Regions from separate parts of the Paenibacillus sp. FSL P4-0176 genome, predicted to be linked through region 3. Evidence: riboswitches for the same ligand, from Rfam matches in the RefSeq annotation. Region 3 holds a riboswitch; each other region holds the start of a gene.
What was found. A riboswitch is a leader RNA that binds a small molecule or an ion and turns the genes downstream of it on or off. The one in region 3 is predicted to bind cyclic di-AMP.
Positions count from the first base shown of each region.

Region 1 (6,475 bases), 3.3 Mb from region 3:
ATACAAAATTTTGCGAGTTCTTGTAGCTACCAAGACTATATAAGTCATAGGGCTGACGTGTCTTTAACACCCCATCATGACCCGTAATAACTACGATATCCGGACGTACTTTGGGTAATAAGCGGTATAAGGTATCTGCCATTGCCGATTCATGGACATACTGTCCCTCTGCGGGTACACGAAGTTGCTCATAGAGATCCATACTTTTTTTCAAATAGTTCGGATCTCCATCCAGATGAAGCACCTTTCCAGGCATTTCAAAATAAGCCGGTTCCTGCTGGGCAGACCAATCCTGTACCAGACCTTCACGATTCCGCTCAGCCTGTTCCATACGATTCTGTTGCAGACGGGACAGGGTCTGATGTGCTTTAATATGCGCCTGTCTGGTCTTGGCGCTTTGTGGTTCGTAGGGAACCTGTATCAAATCGTCCACCGGGGAATCGGCAATCAGCCGGAACTCAGTCCCTTTAATGACCGCAGCATCCAACTGGAGGCCTTCCACCCGAAAAGTCACATCGCCGCCGTATGACTTCCGAACGACCAAGTCTCCGATATTCATCAACGTAATCACCTCTACCCCATCGTATGGGCAAAGACCCGGTTTGGTTCATTCAAATTTTACAGCGCTGCACGTACCCCAGCTTCCCACATTACGGTGCTGAGTGTGGCATACTCTTGCAGACTCAATGTCTCTCCACGCCGGGACGGTTGAATACCTGCCTGCTCCAGCAGAATGTCTGCCTGTTCCCGGTTCTCCTTTGTGAAGAAACGTGCCTTCAAGTTGTTTGAGATTGTTTTTCTCCGCTGAGCAAAAGAAGCCTGTACCACTTCGAAGTAGTGTGCTTCATCCGGAATCTCCACTGGCGGCTGCTCACGCACTTTCAGCTTAATGACAGCTGATTCCACATTAGGTTGCGGAATGAAGACCGTAGGAGGCACAATACACACAAGTTCCGGCATACTGTAGTACTGAACTGCGATGCTTAGACTACCGTAATCTTTTGATCCTGGTGCAGCAGCCATGCGTTCAGCCACTTCTTTTTGGATCATGACAACAATGCTGTCTACCGGCAGCTTCTCTTCCAGCAGTTTCATCATGATTGGAGTCGTTACATAATAAGGCAGGTTAGCCACGACACTGACTTTGTCCACGGATGCAAAATCCGTATTAAACAACTCAGCCAGATCAAGCTTCAACACATCCCCATGATGAACACGTACATTCGAATAAGGCTGCATCACCTCTCCCAGGATTGGGATTAAGCGCTGATCAATCTCTACGGCTGTGACGGGACCGGCTACCCGAGCCAGCCGCTCCGTGAGGGCTCCAATACCCGGCCCGATCTCCAGTGCGCCCTTGGACTCGTCCAGATCGGCTGCATTAACGATTTTATTCAGTATATTTTGATCGATCAGAAAGTTCTGACCCAGACTTTTCTTAAATGAGAATCCGTGCCTTTGAATAATCTCTTTCGTACGCTTGGGCGTTGCAATTTCAATCGTCTCTTCCATGTTCTTCATATGCTCACAATCCTTCACGTTCAATTTGCGCTAATGCTGTAGAGAATTCTTCCCGTGTAATCTGAAATACACTGAGGCGTTTGTGGAACTGCTTACCGTTACAATAACCGATGCCCAGCAGATTGCCCATCTCCATACGACGTGCAGCAGCCTGCGGATGCACAATAAGTCCTGCCGCGATCAGATCTTCCCAATCGATCAGGCTCGGAGCACCTTCGTATGAAGTATGTACGCGCGCCAACGCATGACGGATCGCCTCGGGTGAGGCATTCTCCACCCCAATGTCCCCTTTGCGCGTTGCATCGGCTTCCGGAATGAAGGCATGTTTGCAGCCAGGGACCTTGTTCGCAATAATTTTACGAATGCGTTCGCCAGCATGATCCGGATCTGTCAGTACAATGACTCCCCGTCTCTCCTGAGCAAGCGCAATCCGCTTCAGAATGCGTTGGTTGATGGCTGATCCACCTGTTTCTATGGTATCGGCTTCCACGGCCCGACGGATAGCTACCGTATCGTCACGGCCTTCCACCACAATGACTTCTTTTATCATGTTCCATTTCTTCCTTTCTAACGCAAAAAGAAGAGGAATATCCTCTTCTCTGCCAAACGGCGGGGGAGACTGAATTCAGACTCCTCCGCCGCATATTCCGCATGAATCATTCATGCAACTATTTTATAGCATTCCCATTTCAAAGTAAAACGATTTTAGTTCGCTTCCGGCTTCACCGGACCGATCACGTAGACCGTCTTGCCTTTCTTACGTCCAAAATTCAGGGCATGCTTCACACTGTCATAATACACATCAATTTTGTTGCCTTTAATGGCACCGCCTGTATCTTCCGCACGACGGAATCCCAGACCTTCGATATATACCCACCAGCCAATTGGAATGACTTTGGGATCAACCGCAATGGTGCGTCCTTCCGTTACACGAGTACCGGAAGCTGTTTTAGTTCCAATGCCAGGCTCTTCGGAAGAGTAAGCAGTCATGGATACATTTTTAAGTACTTTGGAGTATTTAAAAGAAGTCCCGGATACGGTAATCACTTTGCTGCCCGAGGCAGATGTTTTCTTCGAGTTCGTTGTTGTAGCCTTTTTGGTTGTTGAAGTTTGAGCCGATACGGTCTGAATCTCAGGTTCTTTCACGACCGGTTTTGCTTTTGTGCCGACAGCGATCACTTTATCTACACGATTATTAGCGACAGATTTGCCGACCATTTTTTTGGAGACCAATTCTCCATCCTGAAATACCTTTTCGATATGCTGTACAATTGTGCCTTCTTTGCCGTTCACAACGACACGGTTATCCCCTTTGTACAAGCTAGGGTCAGCCGTTTTAATGACTTTGTAAGCGATCGGTTGCTCTACTTCCACTGTACGCTTTGTTACGCGCACTACACGGATCTTCATCTCCGCTTTGATCGCAGTTCCAAGCGCCGGATACACTTTATCATTACTTTCAACTTGAATACCTGATTTTTGAATTGCATCTTCTACCGATGAATCGGTTGTATACAGAGTCTTGGTGTCTCCGTCTGCCGTAATGTTAACTGGAACGGCCCGCTCAATAACGATTCGGTCTCCATCTGTAATCGCCCCATTCATGGACATGGATACCTTATCGTGAGGGCTGACTGTGATCGACTGCTCCTCCAGCATTTCCTGAAGCATTCCTGTACGAGTCTCTACCACCTGAGCTTTGCCATCAATAACCAGTGAAATTTGTTTCCCGGCCTGACCGTAAACGACTAACAAGATCATGATTGTAAGCGCAATTGAGAAAATCGCGATCAATGCCATTTGACGCATGTTCTCATGCTTCCACCGCAACGCGAAAGACTTACTGGATGATCGTGACTCATGGGTCTCTTCTGGTTGGAATGTGCCCACTTCTCCGTCCTCCTTCATAGCCTCGCCGTCTAAAGTAATGCATGATGTCTTTGACGTGACTATACCAAATTTTCTACAGAACACAGATTGGACCAACATAATCCGGTTCTGCACCATGAATCAATCTTCGCAACATGATGTCATCCTCCTGAATACCTACCGTATGATGACAATATTTCTTTTATTCAAAAACAAAAAAGCCAAAGAAAGAGTGTAAGAGGAACTCTTTCGTGGCTTCCGAATGATTTTGAATATCGGAAATTCATGCACGAGGTTGCCTCTCTTTTTCCGCTTGCGAGGTTAGCTGTCGGGTTCGGGCGAAAGAGAGCCGCCCTATCTTGGGTCACCCGCTCATGGCGGACGCCCTTGAATTCACCCCGAGACCCAAAGAAGAAATCAAATACGGCTTCGCAGTTCCCTTCGCTGCTTTTGGGTCAGCGAACGTTGCGCATCGGCCAAATACACCGATGTTTAAGCCCTATTGGTTCCCCCGCTCTCCGATAACGGAGACTCAGCGAGACTGATTCATGAAAGTAATGTTGTTTCATCGGAAAGTGTCCCTTTGTTCATCCCCCGAACATCTGTCCAATTTTCCGCACAACAATTCACTGAAAAGATGATATCCTGTTTTGATGCATGTTGTAAAGCGTTGATCAAGTACGTTTTTCTGAATATTTGGTTAAAATATTGTAATATTCTTGATTTATTTGGATCAAAGGGCAAATTACCTCCGCTTACCTGCCTTTTTCACCTCATTTGCTCGTTTTTTTAACGAATCCCAAATCGTTCCATGGCATTTTTGGTTGTTATTGCAGCAATTTCCTCCACCGAAATGCCTTTAATTTCCGCAGCTGCCTCTGCAACCAGACGTACATGCGCTGTCTCATTTCGCTTCCCACGATAAGGGTGCGGTGTCAAATATGGAGCATCTGTTTCAATGAAAAACCGGTCCATAGGAACCTTCTCCAGCACCTCTTTGGGTTGCTTTGCATTTTTGAATGTGATCGGTCCTCCGAAGGAGAGATGGAAGCCCATATCGAGACAACTTTTTGCTGTTTCCCAACTGCCCGAGAACGAGTGCATCACACCACCAACTTCACCCGCCTTCTCTTCACGCAAAATTCTTATGATATCCTCATGTGCATCCCGATTATGGATGACAATTGGCATGTTCACTTCACGCGCCAAAGCAATTTGTTGTCGTAATACGCGATGTTGTATCTCTTTTGGTGAAGTATCCCAGTGATAATCCAATCCAATCTCACCGATCGCAACCACTTTTTCATGCTTGCATAAAGATGCAATCCTCTCCAAATCGCCCTCCTGCATTGTGATCGCATCTACGGGATGCCACCCTACAGCTGCATATATAAAGTCATATGTTTCAGCGAGTTTCATTGTGGTTGGAATCGTCTCCCGGTTAAAGCCAATGTTGATCATGCGACCAACTCCTGCATCCACAGCACGCTGAATCATGTCCTCGCGGTCCTCGTCGAATTGTGGTGCATCCAGATGTGTATGTGTGTCGAACAGCATCATGTCTGTATCTCCCTTCATGTCGAAATAACGACTATCTTCTTTTTCAAAATCCAATTTGTAAAATTCAATAATTCAATGACTCATACATAAAACATTTTGGGTAATCTGTGTATTACATCATTACGTTTGTTTCTTCACAACTACAATATATAGAAGATATACGGATATTCTGATCTATATATTGTTGATTTTGCTCATTCTGCCTATTTGCATTTACAAAATTATGTCGATCTACATATACTCCCCATTAAAGCAGATTACTGTATCATGGAAAATAGCTCTTTTAGAAAGTGTTTTGATATCGAAATTCTTCATCGGATTATACCCACACGATTACAAGAAATAGGGGCGTATATGTGACGGTAATTCGTGAATAATCGCATCCACCTTGTTTTGCGGGTAATACAAATGATGTTTCCCTCGGTGAAGCCCACTGATGGAACGGACAATGTCAGATACTTCTGACAACTCACGTAAATTGTCCTGTCGATCCAGAAGAAGAATCTGCTTATCTGTGGATTCATCCGGACGAAACACATCATACGGATTATCCGAAGGAAAATCAATTTCAAGATCATATTCGGGATCGAGGCCAGCCTGTACAAAAGCTTCCCGAATCTCTTCCATCATTGTCAAGTCGACCTGTTCAAGCTCTACATACTTATATAACTTGCGATCCATAAAACGTTCGCATAACTCACTAAGAACAGTATCGTCCTCCTTGCGCCACTGCGTAAATGCCGTCTGAATTAATGCTTCATCCAACTGCAAATATTCATCCACGGATAATTCTCCTTCAAATAGTTGAGGGAGTGGATCAATCATGAAGCGGAATTGAAAACCCTGTTGTAGGAGTGTTTTCGCTCGCTTGAATATTTGCCGCAATATAATTTCAGAACTACGAGTTACCGGATGGAAGTAAATCTGCCAATACATCTGATACCGAGACATTAGGTAATCCTCCACAGCATGCATGCCTGACTCCTTGACTACAATCCGCCCATGATAAGGACGCAGCATCCGAAGGATACGATCAAGGTCAATCGTGCCGTAATTTACACCTGTAAAATAGGCATCCCTGAGCAAATAATCCATTCGGTCTGCATCAAGCGGACTGGTCACCAAGTTCACCACAATCGGCTTTTCATACGTTTTTTGAATGACAGACGCTACTTTCTCAGGAAAATCAGGAGCATACCGTCTTAAGATCGCCCCTACTTCGGTATCACCTGTAATAATGCGACAAGTCCAATCTTCGTGATTCATGTCAAAAGCTTCCTCGATGGAGTGAGAGAATGGCCCATGCCCGAGATCATGAAGTAGAGCTGCACACAGAGCTACAATCTTTTCTTCCTTCGGCCAATCCGAATAATGACTTCTTTCAAATTGAGAGATGATCTTGCGTGTGATCTCATAAACACCTAGTGAATGTGAGAACCGACTATGCTCTGCTCCGTGAAAGGTAAGGTAAGAAGTACCCAGTTGACGAATCCGGCGTAAACGCTGAAATTCCGGGGTGTTAATT
Region 1 covers NZ_CP150242.1:30,550-37,024, reverse strand. The annotation lists gene yabG (sporulation peptidase YabG) at 1-559, opposite strand, end outside; gene rsmA (16S rRNA (adenine(1518)-N(6)/adenine(1519)-N(6))-dimethyltransferase RsmA) at 619-1,521, opposite strand; gene rnmV (ribonuclease M5) at 1,526-2,071, opposite strand; gene MKY95_RS00150 (3D domain-containing protein) at 2,227-3,411, opposite strand; cyclic di-AMP (ydaO/yuaA leader) riboswitch at 3,685-3,938, opposite strand; gene MKY95_RS00145 (TatD family hydrolase) at 4,180-4,950, opposite strand; gene MKY95_RS00140 (HD domain-containing protein) at 5,284-6,475, opposite strand, start outside.
Region 1: it holds a riboswitch for cyclic di-AMP, as region 3 does, so the genes downstream of both, MKY95_RS00150 (3D domain-containing protein) here and MKY95_RS18240 (3D domain-containing protein) in region 3, are expected to answer to the same signal.

Region 2 (6,475 bases), 3.3 Mb from region 3:
CGAGGAAGCCTGGCTGGATGAAGGGTTCACCTCTTATGCAGAAGACAAACTGATGGAGCAGGAATACGGATTGATTCCGAATCTGCCGGTACAATCGGGACTGATTACGTCTCCTTCATCCTTAACACAAGAATCCTGGAAGTTCGATTCACAGAATGAGTATGCGGCCAATGTCTATACACGTGGCAAACTTGTATTGCTTGGTATCGAACATCAAGTCGGTGCCAAAAAGATGGAACGTATTCTCTCTACCTATGTGAAGAAGTACCGTTTCAAACATCCCACTTCATCTGATTTTCAGAAAATTGTGGAACAAGTGACCCGCACTTCCTGGTCTGATTATTTTGATCAATACGTCTATGGTAACGGGATGGCTGACTTTGCTGTAGAGAAGATTCGTATTACGCCCGTACAGAAAGACGGTCAAACATTGTACGAGTCATCCGTGACGATCGCAAAAAAAGGTAGTGATTACAGCGCCGTTCCTGTTCGCATTGCTTTTGAAGACGGGCATATCCTCACCAAGCAATGGAATGGCAAAGAAGATCGCATCACGTATAAATTAACTCACACATCCCCCGTATCCTGGGCCATGACCGATCCCCTGTACTCGATCGTGTTGGAGAACCGCCATATGAACAATTTCCTGAAATCCGGACTGGATGAGCAGACGAAGTCCCGCTGGAGCATGAGTGTAACCAAACTAATAGAAGCCATATTCGGAGGTCTGTCATGGTGAGGTGGAAACGGTGAAAGCGAAAATACGTGAAGGCTGGTTTCTCGTCCGTCAGCATATGTTCATTGCCGCACTCTTATTTCTCTATCAACTCATTTGGGGATATTTCTTCTATCGAATGGTACAATCGGCCGTCATCCCACTGCTCCTTCGCTATCCAGATGCTGATGCCGGTGATCTGAGTACACTTTTGTTCAAAATGGAAAGTCAACTTAACCTGTCTACCCATCCGGAGGTTCATCGTTATCTATGGATTCTCGGGGGCATGCTGCTGATTCGCATGTTGATCAGCCCCCTCATTCAGGCAGGACTGCTCTACTCACTTCAGCACTTTAATTCTACAGAAGAGCGCATCCCCTTTGTCCGCGGAATCAAAAATCTGTGGAAACCGATGCTGCTGCTCCACACCATACGTACATTATTGATACTTCTGCCCGCCTACTGGCTCATACCGAAGCTCTACTCGATTCTCATGGACGGATTTCATTCCCTTCAATTACTTTTGCCTGGCATACCTTATGTTGCTGCCTGGATTGTATATGGTTGGATCATCCACCATGTCATACTCTATATGCAGTTCGGTGTTTCGGCACCAGAAGGAGAAGGCGGGGCTCACGGTACCCTCAAAGCACTCTGGATTGCACTGCGTCATCTCATCGCTGTAATCGGCATTGCATTACTGCTGGGCGGAGTACACCTGCTCGTCTTTGGGGCATTCACTACAGCCTCATGGTTATTAACGGGACTGACCGGACTTATACTACAACAGACGTATCCACTTGCCAGATGTCTATTGAGTCTGTGGAAAATATGCAGCCATTTCCGATTATGGCAGTCCAAAATATCCAAAGGTGAGAGCAGATAGTTTAAAAATTGTTACCATCACATGTTAAACTCATGGCCTAATATGTACTTATAAATAGGCAAACCTCAACCTTTCCCCGTCAAAGGTCGAGGTTTTTTTTGCTAAATTTGTTGCTAAACGTTGCCAAAGCCGTACTCCTCTGTTACAATAATCGCAGTGAGTTTTTAGTAACAACTTTGTAATCTTTACATTCATATTTGTAACTACTTAAAATTAAATCGTCATTTCTTGATTTCGCAGGTGCATAACTAGCATAGCCAAATTCCTGGCACCTGGGAAGCGGGGGAACCAGTTATGGGTGAATTGATCTTGCTACAGAGGGATCATAGGGGACCTTCAACCGAATCCTTAAGCTAACCTCGCAGGCATTGGAAGGGGAATATCTCTTGTTCAAGAAGAAATTAACCGCAGCTGTACTTAGCATCACATTCGCTTTATCGCTTGGTGCAGGTAGCGCATTCGCAGATTCAAAGATGGACACAGTAATTGATTCAGCAATGGGAACTACATACAAAAGTGGGGGAACAACGCTTAACGGCTTTGACTGCTCCGGATTTACCCGGTATGTATTCGACAAGTTGGGTATTGATTTGGCACGCCAATCCAGTTCCCAATTCGACATGGGCGATTCCGTATCCCGCATGGAAATGAGAGCTGGCGATCTGGTGTTCTTTAATACAACAGGTAAAGGCGTATCTCATGTAGGAATCTTTGTAGGGGATGGAAAGTTCGCACACTCCTCTTCTTCCAAAGGCGTTACGATCAGTGCATTGAGTGAAAACTATTGGGCCAATCGTTATGTTGGCGCAAAACGGATTATGAGCACGGACGCATATGAATCACTGGCCCTTGACTAGGGACAAGCTGAGCAACATGATGCTGTAACCATTAAACATACTGGAACGAAGCAAGAAGCATAACAGAACCGCCCGGTACATTCTCCGCAGGAATGTATCCGGCGGTTTTTTTGTGCTTCAATCCTTATTCATGTTGCAAGTTATACTCGGGGCATATTCTGCGACATCAACAGGTTCATTTTGCGTTCGTTCGTCCGTGCCCTTATGATGTTTTTACCCATCCCGTTATAATATAAACGAAATTACCGGAACTTTTGTTTCATTTTTTTTCTTGGGAAGGAAGACTTGCTAAATGAACATCACTTTTGTAGAGTGGACAAAGAGTTCTGTTTCAAGGAAAGGAGCATGCAGGTGTATGAAGGAAACCCCTGTGACGTTTCACGTTGTACCCATGCGAGAAGAACATGCGGAGCTTATCTGCAGTTGGCAGTATGATCCGCCTTACAATATCTACAGCTGGCTCCCCTGGGAGCAGATGAAAGCTCTGGAAGTGGAATTCGGAGATGCACAGCTGCGGCAGGAGCAATATGCAATCGTCCTGGATCAGAACGATCGTATATGTGGGTTTGCTCAATACTTCCCACTTCAAGGGGTAACCCGGATTGGCCTTGGCATGCATCCAGAGCTGTGTGGTCAGGGTCAAGGGACAGCTTTTGTCACTGCCATTGTACAGGAAGCCATTCGCCGAAATCCCACGAATGAGATTGATCTGGAAGTACTCACTTGGAATGCTCGTGCCATTCAAGTCTATCTGAAGAGTGGATTTGTCACCCATGATACATACGAACGGCAGACCCCAACCGGCTTGAAGCCCTTTCACTGTATGGTTTATGAAGGGCCTCGCGGTTAGAATCCATTGCAAAACAACTAAATTTGCCCCTTGTTATGTGATTAGTTCAAAAAATTCCCACAAAATGCTATGATGTCAGTACAGGTTCCGTTATAATGATATGGATAGTTTCAGGTTAGATGATCTTTCATTCTGGAGGGGACATAAGGGATGCACAAATGGATCATGAGCGGAGTATTTTTTGCAGCATGCGCTTTAGCTATTGTTTTAATGTTTACGCTTCCAGGGAAAGAAGAAGTGGCTGAAGAAGCCAAGCCAACCATGCCGGAAGTAACATTGGATGCCGGACAGGCTGAAGCACTGGTCAAAGCCAATTGTATCTCCTGTCACGGGGATCAGCTTCAGGGTGGCGTAGGACCTGCTCTGGCTAACATCGGTAGCCAGGATGATCTGGAGAAGATCTATTCTACGATTGTCAAAGGTAAAGGTGGCATGCCTTCCTTCAAGGGCAAGCTGCAGGATGAAGAAATTGCAAATATCGCCATGTGGCTGTCAGAGAAGAAATAATCTCTGCACACGCATAACAAAGAGGCGCTTAATCCCCTTTTCGGAGAATAAGAGCCTCTTTGTTATATCAATTATTAAGCCTCTGCGGCATGCTCAGCCAGAAAGGCCTCAACTTCACGTGCGGACGGCATCCCGGACTGGGCGCCGAGCTTTGTCACGGATAACGCGGCCGCACCCATGGCGAAGCCTACGGCCGCGTCCAAAGTCTCACCGCGCGCGAGGGCTACCGCCAGCGCGCCGTTGAAGCAATCGCCAGCGCCGGTCGTATCGACGGCGCTTACGGCGTAGCCGGGCGCACGGCACGCGCCGGCACGCCCTGCTTGTACGCGGCCACCAGGCGCCGCCGCGTACACAGCCCCCTCGGGGCCGAGCGTCGTGACGACAGCGGCCCCGAGGGATGCGGCGAGCTCTGCGACCGCCGCATCCAGGTCTTCCGGCCGGAGATGATCCCGGCCGGTAAGCACGGCAAGCTCACTGCGGTTCGGCGTGACAACGTCGACGCACCGCAGGAGCTCCTGGGGCAGACCCGGCACTGCGGGAGCCGGGTTGAGCACCACCAGTGCGCTGCCTTCAGCCGCCAGTTGGGCGGCGCGGGTAACCGCTGGCAGCGGGATCTCCAGCTGTAGCAGCACCGCTGCGGCTGCAGTCAGGCTTTTTACCGTATCCGCCTCTTCCAGCATCTCAGGCACCACTTGCCCATTCGCACCAGGAATAACAATAATCCGGTTGTCTCCCCGAGAAAGCCAGATGGAAGCCGTCCCTGTAACCGTGTCTTCCAATATGCGAACCCGCGAGGCATCTGCACCACTTTCCGTCAGACTGTGCAGCAGACGTTCGCCAAAACCGTCCGATCCCACCGCACCAATCATCGTCGTCTGTCCACCCAGACGCGCAGCAGCAACAGCCTGGTTCGCCCCTTTGCCACCAGCGAGATAATGCAGCTCCTCACCGCTCACCGTCTCTCCCTCTTCCGGAATCGTGTCTGTCTTCACTACAAGATCCATATTGAGACTGCCTACGACAGCAATAAGAGGTTGTTTCTGATTATAGTCTGACATGTATGGTTCACTCACTTCTGGCCGCGTGATAATAACCAACCTCGTTATTGCGACCTCATTTTGTCATAAGCTTCGTTATATTGCCCTGCTTCCTTGATATCTACAGATGTAATACCACCCGCATCCCATGATGTGAGACGCAGCGTAACCGTTGTATAATCAATCGTAATAAAAGGATGATGATTGAATGCTTCCGAGATCGCAGCGACCTCATCCACAAATGCAATCCCTTTCATGTAGTTGGAGAACACGAATTTACGTACAATCCACCGTCCCTCTTCCAGTTCCCAGCCTTCCAGCCTTCCCAGATGAGCTTCGACTTCCTCTTGCGAAAAAACCATGCGTTATCTTCCTCCCCATAGGATGGTACATTACAGACATGCGTCCGTATAACCACCGACACCTTCGGCGCTATCAACAGCAACCTCAAAGGCCAGGCTCACCGCCATGCGGTTGGCCCATTTCACGACTAACATCTTACCACGGACAAGCTTCAAAATCCAATCAACTACATGGCATAGAACCAATAACCATAAGGCTTTGAGGGGAATTCCAATTCCATTTACACCCCTGAAAATGCATGTAAACACACTAAATTAAAGGTACAAATGTCAACTCTTCTTCCCCGATCAAAATATGAATGCGGTGCTGTTCCTTATCATGGATGACCACGCCACTTCCAACCGGAATAACAGACTCCTCGCCCAGCGCATAGAACAGATCCTCCGCCAATGCCTCATCCACTTCAAGTTGGTCAGATGCAGCCAGTCTCCCCCACTCTTCCGCATCCATTTCAAAGAAAACATACCGATCCGGTATGCGTCCGATTGCCGTTGTCAGATCTGTCAAAATTCCTTCATAATCCCGTCCATGCTTTACGCCCATTGGCTTTTCACTCCTATTCGGCCCCTAAGGAGCGGATTTGATCTTATTATACCTGAAAATAGCCCTTAAAAAAAAAGGCCTTCTGGTCGATAAATACATATATGACCGTTTTAACTGTTTTAGCAACCGTAAGGAATGCCTAACATTGAACGGATTGCGGCCAAAAATTCGTCCGGAAGCCCGAACACAGCCGCTTGAAAGGATTCAATTTTATCTCATGGATGAGGTGTATGATGAACATTTCAACGATTATTGGACTAATTTTGGGGCTGGTCTCCCTTGTATTTGGTATGTTCTTGAAGGGTGCGCCCTTAATCAACCTGGTTAACAATCCCGCAGCCTACATTATTATCTTTGTTGGTACGGCAGGAACCATCTTTATCGCATTTCCGATGTCTGAAGTTAAGAAAATCCCTAAGCTTTTCGGGATTGTTTTCAAAAATCAAGTACTAATTGATCGCGTATCCCTGATCGGCACATTTATGGATTGGGCTTCCACTACCCGTCGTGAAGGTTTGCTTGCACTGGAATCAAAAGTAGAAGAGATTGACGATCAGTTCCTTCGTGGCGGTATGCGTATGATTATAGACGGCAACGATCAGGAATTTGTAAGTGATGTGCTCATGGAAGATATTCATGCTACAGAGGAGCGCCACCGTGGCAGTGCCTTGATCTTCGCTCAGGCGGGGATGTACGCACCAACCCTAGGGGTTCTCG
Region 2 covers NZ_CP150242.1:105,768-112,242, reverse strand. The annotation lists gene MKY95_RS00540 (M1 family metallopeptidase) at 1-739, shown strand, start outside; gene MKY95_RS00535 (hypothetical protein) at 750-1,601, shown strand; cyclic di-AMP (ydaO/yuaA leader) riboswitch at 1,847-1,984, shown strand; gene MKY95_RS00530 (C40 family peptidase) at 2,024-2,458, shown strand; gene MKY95_RS00525 (GNAT family protein) at 2,814-3,308, shown strand; gene MKY95_RS00520 (cytochrome c) at 3,459-3,815, shown strand; gene rbsK (ribokinase) at 3,890-4,873, opposite strand; gene MKY95_RS00510 (4a-hydroxytetrahydrobiopterin dehydratase) at 4,918-5,214, opposite strand; gene MKY95_RS00505 (hypothetical protein) at 5,245-5,400, opposite strand; gene MKY95_RS00500 (hypothetical protein) at 5,465-5,758, opposite strand; gene motA (flagellar motor stator protein MotA) at 5,992-6,475, shown strand, end outside.
Region 2: it holds a riboswitch for cyclic di-AMP, as region 3 does, so the genes downstream of both, MKY95_RS00530 (C40 family peptidase) here and MKY95_RS18240 (3D domain-containing protein) in region 3, are expected to answer to the same signal.

Region 3 (6,475 bases):
TAACCTTGTAAAAAAGATGAATCGTAGTTCTGCCGAACATATTCCTTGGAGTCCACCTCAACCAAGGTATCCTCGGGCTTGTTCGGATCTTGTTGCAGGTGATAATACTCGTCCTGATACACGAGGAACATACGCTCTGTGTTCTCTGCCGAGATCTGATCCGGTTGCCGCTGGTCAGACAATTCCTGAGCCACTTCCGGAACGGTACGGTCCGAAGCCCGGTACACATAGGACGTTGAGTTACCACTGCCGTTAACCGATTCAAGCGGATAGGTGTCCTGAACAGAAGGTGCTGCTCCGCACGCGGACAACAGAGACATCACAAGGCTGAGGACCAGCATTAATTTTAATCCATGTGCCAAGCGTTTTTTCATTGGGAACCTCTCCTAGCTCGAACGAATCACTTTGATATCCGCAGGAAGAATGGACTCACCCTCATACAGTGTAAATCTTCTGTCTTGCCACTCCACCCGAAGAAGCATATTATCATCCGACTGATACTGCCATATCAATTGTTCTCCAGCCTGGCCATATGGAGTTCTACCTGCCGTTGATACCATGCCTCCATACTCTTCCTCCAGATGAAATGCGCGTCCATCCAGGTCCAGCAATGTGGGAACCTCATCAGGTGCATCAAGCCTGCCATCAATTGGTGTATATAGAGCGTAACGTGTGAGTTCCCGTTCTTCGATATGCAAATATCGAAATGCGGTACCATCCTGCAGCGTGAGCACAACTGCATTTCTAGCGCGATTTTGTACCCGACCAACGACTTCATAAGTGACCAGAGAAACCTCACAGATATCACCAGGTGCAAGCTGAAGCATCGTTTTCTCTGCCTGCGGTGGTTCAGGTTTTGTTAGTATTCCTTTAATTCGTTTCCATACACTCATGAGAATTACTCCTGTTCCTTATCTTATAAACAAGCTGCAATAATCAGTGCGCCCACGATATGTAAAGCGCCAGAGAACAACCCGTATCCTGTCTTCCCTTGCTGAATTCCCGTATCCAGATCCAGATTGGCCCACTTGCGAATCATAAAGTGTACAACACTCTCCAAAATCAACAAAATGATAAAGGATACAACGGAGACCAGCAGTGCTTCTCCCAGGTGACCCGCCGTAGAAATGGACGTAGCGAGTACATATCCTTGTGCAAATAATTTCATAACCATACGTGTAGTAACGGCCATATTGCCAGCCTTAACTTCAGCAAAATCCTTATATTTCGTGAACAGTGAATCAACATACATCAGGACAAACAGCAAAACCGAACCAGATCCGGTCCAGACCAGCATCGCCAAAATGTTCAAATCCATTTACATAGCCCCCACATATCAACATGAACCGCATTTAAAAGCGAAGGAGAAATACTCTTCTCCTCCGCTGGTTAACCCTGCTGACAACCAAGGTATTAGTTCTTATTATCGTACTGTTTCATCAATGCTGCGAGTTCGTCTTCAACAGCCTGATCTTTACCCAACTTCTCGAACTCATCATCCAAAGATTTTCCTTTGGAAGACATTTCGTTACTTGCTTCGGCCTGTGCTTCCATCTGCATCATTTTCTCTTCCATACGCTTCATACCAGCACTTGCAGTATCAGAGCCAAACCCATTCAACGCTTTGTTGATTTCCGTTTGGGCTTTCGCTGCATTGTAACGGGCTACCAGTGTTTCGCGTTTGTTCTTCATTTGAGTCAGTTGCTTACGCATCTCGTCGAGCTTGCCACGCAGGTTATCTGCAGAAGCCTTGTTTTGGTCATAGCTGGTTTTGTACTCAGCCATCTTCTCTTCAGCAGCCTTTTTCTCTTCCAGAGCACGTCGAGCCAAATCCAGATTCTGAGCACGTGCCGCCGTATGCGCCTGCTCTTCACGTTTCTTCACAAGAGCTTCCTGCTCTTCGAATAACTGCTTGAATTTCTTCTCAATGGCGATCTGTTGAGCTACTGCTTTCTCCGCATCTTCCAGATCCTCTTGCATGTCACGGATATATTGGTCCGTCATCTTGATTGGATCTTCCGCCTTGTCAATAATGGCGTTGATGTTAGACATAGTTAGATCACGCAAACGTTTGAAAATGGACATTATGTTATTCCTCCTAGTCGATATTACATCGTATATAAACATACATACGTAACAATCTACAACTCGTTTCAATTTTAGCAAATAAAATCAAAACATTCGATGGCTCTTATGTTAGGAAGATCGTTTATCTTAGTTCAGATGATCCTCCATCAACCTCTCTGCAGTCTGCACGATTTCGTCGATCTGCATCCGCGTGATGGAATCAAAATGGATACCCATGATCACCGTAACGGTTACTTTCAGCTGCAAGGCAGCCTTTCGGGCAAGCCGCTCACACAGCTCTTGTTCTTTATGCCCAGGAATATGTACTGTCGTCCCGCTTACGCGCTCATGATCCACATAGAACGTGGCTACGGCGCCAATGTGCGCCTTTCCTCCGGTAACGAGAAAAACCTTATCCTCTCCTGCTTCAATCACCTGTAAACGTATGGATTTCAAATCATATGTACTCATACCCATCCACCTATCCTTTTCTATATGTTATATATGGAGGAATTATGGCTGTCATGAGCTAAATCGGCAATGAAACTTCTCACACTGCGCATATTTTATGGAACCCCCGGGCATACCAAGGAGAACGTCATTTTGGAAAAGGAGGCCGTTATTATGCGCGTACGCCTCATTATGCTAATGGTTATCGTTATTTTTCTCGGAGGATATCATGCTCCAGTTTCATCGCGGGATGTTTCAAGCCCGCCAAGTGAATCAGTATCAGGTTCGGATTCTGCGGAAGAAGAACAACTGACATTGGGACAATTACGTCAAAAATATGCCGATACGTTCAAAACCAATGGTCCTTCAACCAAGAAGGTTGCACTGACTTTTGATGATGTACCTGATCCACGATTTACTCCACAAGTACTGGATGTATTGAAGAAATACAATGTCAGAGCTACATTCTTCATCGTGGGTAGTCGTGCTGAAAAACATCCGGATCTAGTGAAACGCATCGTTAAGGAAGGGCATATGGTTGGTAATCACAGCTACAATCATCCTGAATTCAGTAAGCTGTCGATGAATGCCTTTCGCAAACAAATTTTACATACCGGGGATATTATTCGACGTTTGGCGGGTTATACGCCCAAGATGATTCGGCCACCTTATGGAGACATTAATGAAGAACAGCTGAGATGGGCGGCCAAACAACACTATAGCATTGTGAACTGGAACGTAGACTCCCTGGACTGGAAAGGCCTTTCAAAGGAACAGGTGAAAGATAACATCCTGTCTGCTGTGAAACCTGGCTCCATCGTTCTGCAACATGCTGGAGGCGGTGTAGGATCAAACCTGAACGGCACGATTGAGGCTTTGCCTGAAATCATTGAGGAACTACGTAATCGGGGATATGAACTGGTCACCTTGGACGAAATGTTGGGATTGCCAAAGGCCAAAGATTAAGATGACCGTGATAACAAATAATGAGAATATTAAAAGGGTGCTGTTCAATCGCAAATTTAGCGACTGGCAGACACCCTGTTTGAATTCATTTTAAATGTTATTTTCTCTCTACTTCAGAATGTACAGCTCGATATCCTGAAAACCAAATGAGCTTACAGACTGTTTGCTACCCGGGATAAAGATATCAATCCGGTGACCCTTGATTGCACCGCCCACATCACGTGCTGTGGCTACAAAAGCTTGTTTTGGCAATCCTGGATGGCTGTGACCAGTTACCAGTACTTTAGTTCCAAGTGGAATCACACTTGGATCAACTGCAATCGTACCCAGTTCAAGGTCATTCCCGAAATAATCGACTGCACCCCAGCCTCCATTTTCAGACGGATCTGCAGAGTATGCCGTTGCTTTTACGTTCACAGCTTTGCTGTAATCGAATGTTTTACCCCAGGCTTGAACCACTTTGTTATCTGCGTTAACGTCCAAGCTCGCTGTAGTAACAGTCTTCGCTTGGGTCTTGCTTTCCGTTGCCGCAGCGGCTGCAACATTGTTTGCCTTACCGGGAATCGTAATTTTCAAACCACCATAAATGTTGTAAGCCGAAATGTCGTTGTTTGCTTTAACCAACGTGTTGAGTGCTACTCCATATTGTTTTGATAAGGTGTAGAAGGTATCCCCTTCTTTGGCCACATGAACTGAATCGGCGTGAGCCGGAACGGCTTGAATGAGCATTGCTGTTGTCATTAATGCTACTGCTGTTTTGGCTATACGTTTCTTGTTAATCATGGTCTTCCTCCCTCATTGTGCCTGCGAAGTTAGTTGTCGGATTCGGATGAGGAGCCCACCCTATAGGTTCTTCGTTACATTTGAAACGTTATGTACCCAATTCACCCCAAGCAGTGTGCTGTAGATCTTCCCCCTGCACAATCTGCATCGTTACATCCCCCGCACTCCCTGTCCGGAAGTTTCGGCAGAGTTCAATATATCACAATTTTGTAACTGAACTTGTAGTAATTCTTACCAAATGGTTTTTAGCATGTAAGCATTTGTAAGAATACTGGTTAATTCAGAAAATTTGGTTGACCCGATTCCTTTACATTTGGTAACAGAATAGTTACTTTTCCGAATCCATACGTCATTATTATCCATAAAAAATAGCGTTACCGACTCGAAGTCAGTAACGCTATTTGATCACATCGTTTAGAGTACTTTCGCAAGAAAATCACGTGTACGTGAATTTTTGGGTGCTCCAAACACCTCATCAGGTGTTCCCTCTTCCACAATGACCCCACCATCCATGAACAGGATTCGGTCTCCCACTTCACGTGCAAAACCCATCTCATGTGTTACGATGACCATCGTCATCCCGCCTTCTGCAAGACGTTTCATGACATCCAGCACTTCGCCGACCATCTCAGGGTCCAGTGCAGACGTAGGCTCGTCAAACAGCATCACATGCGGCTGCATGGCCAATGCTCTAGCAATGGCGATCCGCTGCTTCTGTCCACCAGACAGCTGATTCGGGAATGTGTCTTTTTTATCGTACAAGCCCACGGTGTTAAGCAGATCAGCGGCGATTTTCTCCGCTTCCTGAGTGGATTGTTTCTTCACTTTAATTGGAGCAATCGTAATGTTTTGCTCTACCGTTTTGTGTGGGAACAGGTTGAAGTGCTGGAACACCATGCCCATTTTCTCACGAGTTGCGTTAATGTTATGCTTGGGGTCCGTGATTGACACGCCTTCAAAATCAATCTCTCCTGAGGTAGGCTGTTCCAGCAGATTCAAACAACGCAAGAAAGTACTTTTACCTGAACCGGAAGGACCGATGACCACGACAACCTCACCTTTGCCAATCGTCACGTTTATGCCCTTAAGCACATCGTTATTTCCATAAGATTTGTGTAATTGTCTAACGTCTATCACTTGCACTCAACTTCCTTTCCAGTCGTCCCAGCAGCTTGGACAAAATGAACGTCATTACAAAGTAGATGGCTGCTGCAATCAAAAATGGACTCAAGCCTTGGTACGTAATGTTCTTGACTACACTTGCCTGATACATAATATCCACCATACCGATAACGGAGATAATAGAGGATTCTTTAATGATAGTTATGAATTCATTACCGATCGCTGGTAATACAGCTTTGAAGGCTTGTGGCAATATGATATAACGCATCGCGGCGCCTCTTCCCATACCTAATGAACGCGCTGCCTCCAACTGACCACGATCCACACCTTGGATACCTGCACGGAAAATCTCCGCCAGATACGCACCACTATTAATGGAAAGCGTGATAATACCTGCCTGAAGGGCAGTGAAGTTAATGCCAAAGCTCAGGGAAAAACCATAGTAAATAATCATCAATTGTACCAGCATCGGTGTGCCACGGATCACTTCAACGTAAGCCGTACCGATCCAGCGCAAGATTGCAGCGTCATGCAAACGGAACAAACAGATGATCAATCCAATAATTACCCCGAAGATAACCCCAAGTGCAGACAACAGAAGTGTGTATCCTACACCTGTAGCATAGAAACTTTTGTACTCCCAGAATACTTGGAAAATATTTTGTGATTTGTTCGCTTTATCCGCCATCAAGAGGCTGGCGTCCGTCACCATCTGATTGATTTTATCTTCGCTTTTCAGTCGCTCCAGTGTTCCATTTACTGCAGCTAGCAGCTCGGTATTTCCTTTACGAATCCCGATTGCCGCTTCTGCTTGCTCTTCGTCCGGAACAGCAGCAGCAAGTCCAATGATATCGTCCAGATAACCTACAGCAACGGTATCTTCAACGATTGCCGCGTCAATGCGTTTTGTTTGCAGTTGAAGCACGATATCCGAGATTTTATCCAGCGCAGTAAGCTTCGCTCCTGGAATACTCTGTCCGATCGTTTCCTGAATGGAGCCTTTCTGAACGCCAATCTTCGCATTTTCAAGTTCTGCCATGGTTGGATATTTGTCTTTATCCACATTGCGAACCATAATCACTTGTTT
Region 3 covers NZ_CP150242.1:4,045,824-4,052,298, forward strand. The annotation lists gene MKY95_RS18210 (DUF4247 domain-containing protein) at 1-374, opposite strand, end outside; gene MKY95_RS18215 (DUF4178 domain-containing protein) at 387-893, opposite strand; gene MKY95_RS18220 (DUF350 domain-containing protein) at 917-1,318, opposite strand; gene MKY95_RS18225 (PspA/IM30 family protein) at 1,414-2,085, opposite strand; gene MKY95_RS18230 (hypothetical protein) at 2,215-2,538, opposite strand; gene MKY95_RS18235 (polysaccharide deacetylase family protein) at 2,692-3,483, shown strand; gene MKY95_RS18240 (3D domain-containing protein) at 3,592-4,266, opposite strand; cyclic di-AMP (ydaO/yuaA leader) riboswitch at 4,269-4,463, opposite strand; gene MKY95_RS18245 (amino acid ABC transporter ATP-binding protein) at 4,681-5,403, opposite strand; gene MKY95_RS18250 (ABC transporter permease subunit) at 5,390-6,475, opposite strand, start outside.